DNA from 2 places in the Acidovorax sp. WCS2018Noco2-16 genome. Region 2 is predicted to be linked to the other one. Evidence: predicted binding sites of a transcription regulator. Region 2 holds the regulator's gene; the other holds the start of a gene.

Region 1 (4,184 bases), on a different contig from region 2:
CTGCGTTGGATCGCAAGCATGGCGGCTCTTTCGTAGCCAGTCTGGCTTGGTCGCTGGGCTCCACCATGGCGGCGCTGCTCGCCTTGATGATCTCGGTGCCCCTGTGGCTGGTGCCGCCCTTGGTGCTGGTGCTGCCCCCTCTGATCTGGGGTTGGCTGACCTACCGTGTGATGACCTTTGACGCGCTGGCGGACCACGCCAGCAAGGAAGAGCGTATCACGTTGGTGAAGCGGCACCGCGTTCATTTGCTGGGTATGGGTGTGCTGTGTGGCTACCTGGGTGCCGCGCCAGGCATCGTGTGGGCGTCCGGCGTAGTCTTTGCAGCCGCGTTCGTCGTGCTGGTACCCATCGCGATCTGGATCTACACGCTGGTATTTGCTTTCTCTTCGCTATGGTTCACCCACTATGCACTGGCGGCGCTAGATAGGCTGCGCAGCGAACGCGGTGAATCAGCGATGGCCACACCGGCCGCTGCCATGACGGTGGTTGACGCGCCTGTAGCCAAGCCCTTGCCGCCGGCTTCCTCTTCTCCATCGAGCGCACCATGATCCCTTCCTTCGGCCTCATCATCGTGGGCGATGAAATCCTGTCAGGCAAACGTGCCGACAAACACCTGCCCAAAGTCATCGAACTGCTGGCCGCCCGCGGTCTGACGCTGGCCTACGCGGACTATGTGGGTGACGACCCCGTGCGTATCACGGCGACCTTGCAACGCGCCTTCGCCTCCGCCGACGTGGTGTTCTCTTGCGGCGGCATCGGCGCCACGCCGGACGACCACACTCGCCAGTGCGCCGCCCGCGCGCTCGCGGTATCCCTGTTGCTGCATCCGCAAGCGGAGGCGCTCATCCGCGAGCGAATGCAGGATGTCGCCTTGGAGCAGGGCTTAGTCTACGAGCCCGAGCGGCCTGACAATATCCACCGCCTGAACATGGGCGTCTTTCCCGAAGGCGCCGACATCATCCCCAACCCCTATAACAAGATTCCTGGTTTCTCTTGCGACGGTCCCGGTGGAGCGCAGGTGCACTTCGTGCCCGGTTTTCCCGTCATGGCATGGCCGATGATTGAGTGGGTGCTGGACCAGCATTGCAGCCAGTGGTTCAACCGCCAGCCACAGACCGAGCATTCCGTGATCGTCTACGGTTCGATGGAAGCGGCACTTACTCCGCTGATGGAGCGCATCGAGCGAGACCATGCGCCGATCCGCGTATTCAGCCTGCCTAGCGTGGACCATCCGGTGCACGGACGCCATATCGAACTAGGGGTGAAAGGCCCCGTCGCCTTGGTGCCCAGTGCCTGGACAGCCTTGCAAATCGAATTGCACCATATTGGTGCGAATTTGGGCCCCGAGGTGGTGCGCAACACGTAATGCGAGAGCGCATTGCGAGGGGTGCACCATTTTGGGCTCTATATGTGTGGAGTGGGTGGCTTGACGCCGCCATGCTCCGCCTTAGTGCATGGGAGTCTGCCGTTGGCACGCAACCTGCTTTTATTTCGACGTTTTTAACAAGCGCTTAAATCCTGGAGATCCTGATGGCCAAGACCGTTGCAGACGTGATGAAGATCGTGAAGGAAAACGAAGTCAAGTTCGTGGACTTCCGCTTCACCGACACCCGTGGCAAGGAACAGCACGTGACCGTGCCAGTGTCCCACTTCGACGAAGACAAGTTCATCTCGGGCCATGCGTTCGACGGCTCGTCAGTCGCGGGCTGGAAGGGCATCGAAGCTTCGGACATGCAGCTCATGCCCGACCCGAACACCGCCAATATCGATCCGTTCTTTGAAGAAACCACGCTGTTCCTGCAGTGTGACGTGATCGAACCTGGCGACGGCAAGGCCTATGACCGCGACCCACGCTCCATCGCCAAGCGCGCTGAAGCGTACCTCAAGGCCTCCGGCCTGGGCGATACCGCTTTCTTCGGCCCAGAACCCGAATTCTTCATCTTCGACGGCGTGCGTTGGTCCAACGAACCCGGCAAGGTCATGTTCGAGATCGAAGAGTACGAAGCCCCCTGGAACTCGGGCGCCAAGCTCGACGGCGGCAACCGCGGCCACCGTCCCACCGTCAAGGGCGGCTACTTCCCAGTGCCTCCCGTCGACAGCACGCAAGACATGCGCGCTGAAATGTCCCTGATCCTCGAATCGCTGGGCATCCCGGTCGAAGTGTTCCACCATGAAGTGGCGGGCGCTGGCCAGAACGAAATCGGCACCAAGTTCAGCACGCTCGTCGAGCGCGCCGACTGGACGCAGGTTCTGAAGTACGTGGTCTGGAACGTGGCCAATGCTTACGGCAAGACTGCCACCTTCATGCCCAAGCCCTACGCTGGCGACAACGGCTCCGGCATGCACGTGCACCAGTCCATCTGGAAGGACGGCAAGAACCTGTTTGCAGGCGACGGCTACGCCGGCCTGAGCGACTTCGCGCTGTACTACATCGGCGGCATCATCAAGCACGCACGTGCCCTGAACGCGATCACCAATCCTGGCACGAACTCGTACAAGCGCCTGGTGCCCGGCTTCGAAGCTCCGGTGAAGCTGGCCTACTCGGCCCGCAACCGCTCGGCCTCGATCCGTATTCCTTACGTGGCCAACCCCAAGGGCCGACGCATCGAAGCGCGTTTCCCCGATCCATCGGCCAACCCTTACCTGTGCTTCTCCGCACTGATGATGGCCGGTCTGGACGGCGTGGAAAACAAGATCCATCCCGGCGAAGCCGCCACGAAGGACCTGTACCACCTGCCGCCAGAAGAAGACAAGCTGGTGCCGACCGTGTGCCACAGCCTGGACCAGGCGCTGGAATATCTGGACAAGGACCGCGGCTTCCTCACCAAGGGCGGCGTGTTCTCGGATTCCATGCTTGATGCCTACATCGATTTGAAGATGGGCGAAGTCACGCGTTTCCGCATGGCACCTCACCCTGTCGAATACGACATGTACTACTCGCTGTAATTCAGCGATCCGGAACTCGCAGGCGGTCCAACGGCGTCTGCGATTCTCCAAAGCAGAAGGCGGCGCAAGCCGCCTTTTTTGTTGGCGAGCCGGAACTTGTGCAGCCCGTGCGGGCCTGAGCGTCAACCTCTCGCTGAAGGATCGCGTTGGCCGGGAGGGAAATTGGCGCCGGCGGGCGATTGGGGGATACTCCCTCGCAGCCCCGCATGCGCCTTTGCATGCCACGTGAGGAACCCAATGAAAAAGACATTCATCGCGCTGTTGACCGTGTGCGCGTGCCTGCCCGCCGCCTGGTCGCAAGACCGCATCTACCGTTGCGGCAACGAATACACCAACAACGCTACCCAGGCCAAAGAGCGGGGCTGCAAGGTGGTGGAGGGCGGTAACGTGACGGTGCTGCAAAGCAGCCGGCCAGCTGCCGCGCCGTCGTCAGGCGGCGGCGGTGGCAGTACCGCATCTAGCGGCTCTGCCGCAGCGCCTGTGAATACGCCGCGGGTGGGTGCTTCCGATCAGCGAGCTCGCGATTCCGACGCTCGCGCCATTCTCGAATCTGAGTTGCGCAAGGCCGAGAGCCGCCAAGCCGAGCTGGTTCGTGAATACAACAACGGTATGCCAGAAAAATCTGCGCTGGAGCTGCGCAACACGCAGGTCTACCAAGACCGGCTGACAGCCCTCAAGGCCAGCTTGGCCCGCGCGGACAGCGACGTCGCTGGCATCAAGCGCGAACTGGCCCGCCTGCCGGCCGCCAACTGATCGTTCATTACTGATCGCCCGGACAGGACGGGCGGCGCTACCGCCGCCCTGCCGGATGCGATCGAGAGAAAGGGAATCGTCTGCCCAAGACCGACACCTCGCGCTATTTGGCGCTGGATCTGCTTTCCACCTTGGTGGCCGTGCTGCGCTCCGACGGCGCCGTGGTGTTTGCTAATGCTGCGCTGGAAACCTGTCTTGGCCTGTCGCGCCGCACCCTGGAAGGGGCCGACTTCAGCACATTCTTCACCGACCCGGCCTTGCTGCAGACCGCGCTGGCGGGAGCACGCGAGCACGACCTGCGCTTTGAAGCAGGCCTGCGCCGGCCGCCGCAGGACCCGTTGCCCGTGCATGTGAGCGTCGCCGTCGCCGAACACAGCGGCGAAGTGCTGATCGAGCTCTGGCCGCTGGAAGCCCAGGCCCGCCAGGACCGCGAGGAGCGCCTGCGCGAGCAGGCTCTCGCCAACAAAGAGCTGATTCGCAACCTG
Region 2 (4,184 bases):
CGCGCAATCGCTGCAGCAGCAGGCGGCGCAGCTGGCCGACGTGGTGGCGGGCTTCAAGCTGGAAGCAGCGGGGCACGCAGCGGGCCTGGGTGCTACGACGCATGCCTTGGGCTCACCTGGCGGGCAGCGTGCATTGCCCGGCCTTTGAGCTTGGCGCCCTGTTGAAGTTTGAGGTCTTTTTGGCCTCTAGCGCTTATTCCGTAAGCGTTAATAGCTATTAAAATAATAGCATCGCCTCATTCAGGCAAGCCGTGTACGACCGACACGGCGCGCCGTCTGACAAATGCGGCCGCGCCTGGCCTCCGGGGGGTGGCCATGCGTCGGCGATGATCGGGCGATGACATCGCACTACACCTCTGCGGCACCTGGCGGGCCGCTGCACCGCTCCCCTGCGCGCACCTGGCTGGCCCTGGCCGGCTGGCTGGCACTGGCGTTTCTCACCGCCGCTATCGGCAGCGTCGCGTCGGTACAGGCGCCGCAGTTCTACGGCCAGTTGGCGCAGCCCGGCTGGGCGCCGCCGCCTTCGGTGTTCGGCCCGGTGTGGACGGCGCTCTTCGCGATGATGGGCGTGGCCGCATGGCTGGTCTGGCGCCAGCCGGCCGGCGCGCTGCGGCAGCGGGCGCTGGTGCTGTTTTGCGTGCAGCTGGTGCTGAACGCGCTGTGGAGCTGGCTGTTCTTTCAGTGGCACCTGGGTGCCTGGGCGCTGGCGGACATCGCCGCCCTGTGGATCACCGTGGCCGCCACGCTGGTGGCGTTCTGGCGGCTGCGGCCGCTGGCGGGCGCGCTGCTGGTGCCTTACCTGGCGTGGATCACGTTCGCCGGGGCGCTGAACTTCACGCTCTGGCGCATGAACCCGCAGCTGCTGGGCTGACGACCCGCAGCGGCCGCGTCAAAGCGCCTTGCGCAGATTGGCCGGCGCGATCTTGAGCGCCTCGCGGTACTTGGCCACCGTACGGCGCGCGCATTCGATGCCCTGCTCTTTCAGCATGGCGGCGATCTGGCTGTCCGACAGGGGCTTGGCCAGGTTCTCGGCCGACACGAACTGCTTGATGAGCGCGCGCACCGCCGTGCTGGACGCGTTGCCGCCCGTCTCGGTGCCCAGCCCAGAGCCGAAGAAATACTTCAGCTCGTAGGTGCCTTGCGGCGTGGACATGTATTTCGCCGTCGTCACGCGGCTGATGGTGGATTCGTGCAGGCCCAACTCGTCGGCGATGTCGCGCAGCACCAGCGGGCGCATGGCGAGCTCTCCGTGCACGAAGAAGTTGCGCTGCCGGTCCACGATGGCGCGCGACACGCGCAGGATGGTGTCGAAGCGCTGCTGGATGTTCTTGATGAACCAGCGTGCTTCCTGCAGCCGCTGCTGCAGCGCCTGGTGGCCTTCGCCGCCCCGGTTGCCACGCAGCGCGCCGGCATAGACGTCGTGCACGCGCAGGCGCGGCATCACGTCGGGGTTGAGCTGCACGTTGAAGTTCTGCTGCGAGCCGCGCCCGGTCTTCTTGACGATGACGTCGGGCACGATGATGTTGCGCTCCACGTCGGCAAAGCGCCGGCCGGGGCGGGGCTCGAGCCGCGCGATGAGCGCCATCGCCAGGCGGGTGCGCTCCTCGTTGCCGCCACCGCAGCTCTGGGTCAGCCGCCGCACGTCGCGCTTGGCCAGCATCTCCAGCGGCTGCTTGCAGATGCGCAGCGCGGTCTGCAGTACCTCGGCATCGCCCTCTTTGTCGGCGGCCAGCGCACGCAGCTGCAGCGTCAGGCATTCGGCCAGGCCCCGCGCGCCCACGCCCGTGGGCTCCAGGCTTTGCAACAGGCGCATGGCCACGGTGAAACGGTGCACCAGTTCTTCGATCTGCTCGGTGTCTTCCGGGCCGGCCAGGCTCACGGCCAGCGATTCGAGCGAGTCTTCCAGGTAGCCGTCGTCATTCAGCGATTCGATGAGAAAGCGCAGCGCGGCGGTGTCCACCTCCGACAGCCGCAGCGAAAGCGCCTGCCGGTGCAGAAAGTCGGTGAGCGACAGGTTGCTGCGCGCCAGCTCGGTCGCGTCGGCATCGCCATCGCTGTCGCCCGACCGATTGCGGGCGGGCGCGTCGCCGCCCCACTCGCTGTCGTCAGGCGAAAAGTCCACGGTGCCGTCGCCTTCCCAGTCGGGCGCTTCGGCGGCGGTGGCCTCGGTGCTGGCCGGCGTTTCAGCGTCGTTTGGGCCTTCAGCGCTGGTGGATGCTGCGCTGGGTGCTACGTTATAGAGAGCATCGTCGGACTGGCGGTCATCGTCCGCCACGGGGGTGTCGGCCTGCTGAAGGCCGAATTCCTCGCGCGGCGCGTCTTCGAGCGTGCGGTCGAGAAACGGGTTCTCGTCGAGCATCTGCTCGACTTCCTGCGACAGCTCCAGCGTGGACAGCTGCAGCAGCCGGATCGATTGCTGCAGTTGGGGCGTGAGCGCGAGGTGTTGCGAGACGCGCAGTGAAAGGCCGGGCTTCATCACATCCGAAAGTGCTCGCCCAGGTACACGCGGCGCACCTCGGCGTTGTCCACGATGTCGGAAGGCGTGCCCTGCGCCAGCACGTTGCCGTCGCTGATGATGAAGGCGTGGTCGCAGATGCCCAGCGTCTCGCGCACGTTGTGGTCGGTGATGAGCACGCCGATGCCGCGCTCTTTGAGGAAGCCGATGATCCGCTGGATCTCGATGACGGCGATGGGGTCGATGCCGGCGAAGGGTTCATCGAGCAGGATGAAGCGCGGCTGCGTGGCCAGGGCGCGGGCGATTTCCACCCGGCGGCGCTCGCCACCGGAGAGCGCCAGCGCGGGCGATGCGCGCAGGTGCTCCACGCGCAGTTCCTGCAGCAGCGCGGTCAGGCGCTCTTCGACTTCGGCGCGCGGCAGCGGCTTGCCGTCTTCGCCGGTTTGCAGCTCCAGCACGGCGCGCACGTTCTCTTCCACGTTCAGCTTGCGGAAGATGGACGCCTCCTGCGGCAGATACGACAGGCCCAGCCGCGAGCGGCGGTGAATGGGCATGTTGGCGACCGACTGGCCGTCGATGCGGATGTCGCCGCCGTCGCTGCGCACCAGCCCGACGATCATGTAGAACGACGTGGTCTTGCCGGCGCCGTTGGGGCCCAGCAGTCCGACGACTTCGCCCTTTTGCACGGTGAGCGACACGTCCTTGACGACCTTGCGGCTGCCGTAGGACTTTTGCAGGTGCATGGCCTCCAGGCGGCTGCCGCCGGGCACGAGGGCCGCATCGGGAGTAGCAGCGGCGGAGGCGGTGGGGGAGAGGGACTCGCTCACTTGCTCGCGCCGCCGTTGCTCAGGTCGGTGCTGGGCCGCAGGGTGGGCGCCGGCGTGGCAGCGGGTGCGGCGGGCCGGGCGGCGCCAGCGGCGGGCTCCTTGGGAGCCAGCACCGCGCGCACGCGGCCGCCGGGTGTGCCGGACGGCGTGCCATTGGGTGCCGTGCGCTGGCCGTCCACGGTGAGCACGTCGCTCACGCTGTTGTAGAAGATCACGGCGCCGGACATCTCGTCGGTCGGCGTGGCTTCGCGGTAGCGGCGCAGCTCTGCGCGGCGGGTGAGCTTCACGGTCTCGGCACGGCCGTCGTATTCGATGATCTCGCCTTCGCCTTCGACGAATTCGTCGGGCGCACCGGGCAGGGTGTCGCGCTTTTGGCGGAAGAAGGCGCGCTTGCCGGGCTCGGCCGTCACCACGCCGTGCTGAAAGCCGTCGGGGTCTTGGCGCACGTCGAGCCGCGCGCCGCGCAGCACCATGGTGCCCTTGGTCAGCACGACACGGCCGGTGAAGACGCTGGTCTGCTGAAGTTCATCGTGGCGCAGTGCGTCGGCCTCGATGTTCATGGGCTTGTTACGGTCGGCCTTTTCGGCACGGGCGCCCCACGAGGCACAAGCCAGCGCAGAGAGCAGGAGCAGCGGGAGGAGTCTGTTTCTCATAGGGCACGAATCTTGCAGACATTGTACCGGCCACCAGCGGGCCTTAGCGGCGCTGGCAGACGGCAAGAAAGGCGCGAAGGCCAACCCGCATCATGCACGCGCCCAGACGAGGCGGTAAGGCGCAGGGGAGAACAGCGCGGGGGACGCAACGCCGAGAATAACAGTCAAATAGCCCCCTAGCGCTTATGTGTCAAGCGCTGACAGCTATTAAAACAATAGCTCAACATGCACCGATGATGCGCCCATGAA

The links. Region 2 encodes sigma-54, which starts transcription at its own class of promoters, with help from an activator protein. Its sites were predicted from a motif close to TGGCANGNAANCTGCTTT; they were not measured.
Region 1: glnA (type I glutamate--ammonia ligase) is a predicted target of sigma-54. The motif match lies at 1,470-1,487, and genes of this name have one in related genera.

The regions. Positions count from the first base shown of each region.
Region 1 covers NZ_JAVTJJ010000001.1:1,179,121-1,183,304, reverse strand. Annotated here, with positions in the region: gene RQI28_RS05365 (EI24 domain-containing protein) at 1-548, shown strand, start outside; gene RQI28_RS05360 (molybdopterin-binding protein) at 545-1,366, shown strand; gene glnA (type I glutamate--ammonia ligase) at 1,531-2,946, shown strand; gene RQI28_RS05350 (hypothetical protein) at 3,184-3,699, shown strand; gene glnL (nitrogen regulation protein NR(II)) at 3,807-4,184, shown strand, end outside.
Region 2 covers NZ_JAVTJJ010000002.1:819,003-823,186, forward strand. Annotated here, with positions in the region: gene RQI28_RS09150 (methyl-accepting chemotaxis protein) at 1-148, shown strand, start outside; gene RQI28_RS09155 (TspO/MBR family protein) at 338-871, shown strand; gene RQI28_RS09160 (RNA polymerase factor sigma-54) at 890-2,476, opposite strand; gene lptB (LPS export ABC transporter ATP-binding protein) at 2,476-3,198, opposite strand; gene lptA (lipopolysaccharide transport periplasmic protein LptA) at 3,279-3,935, opposite strand.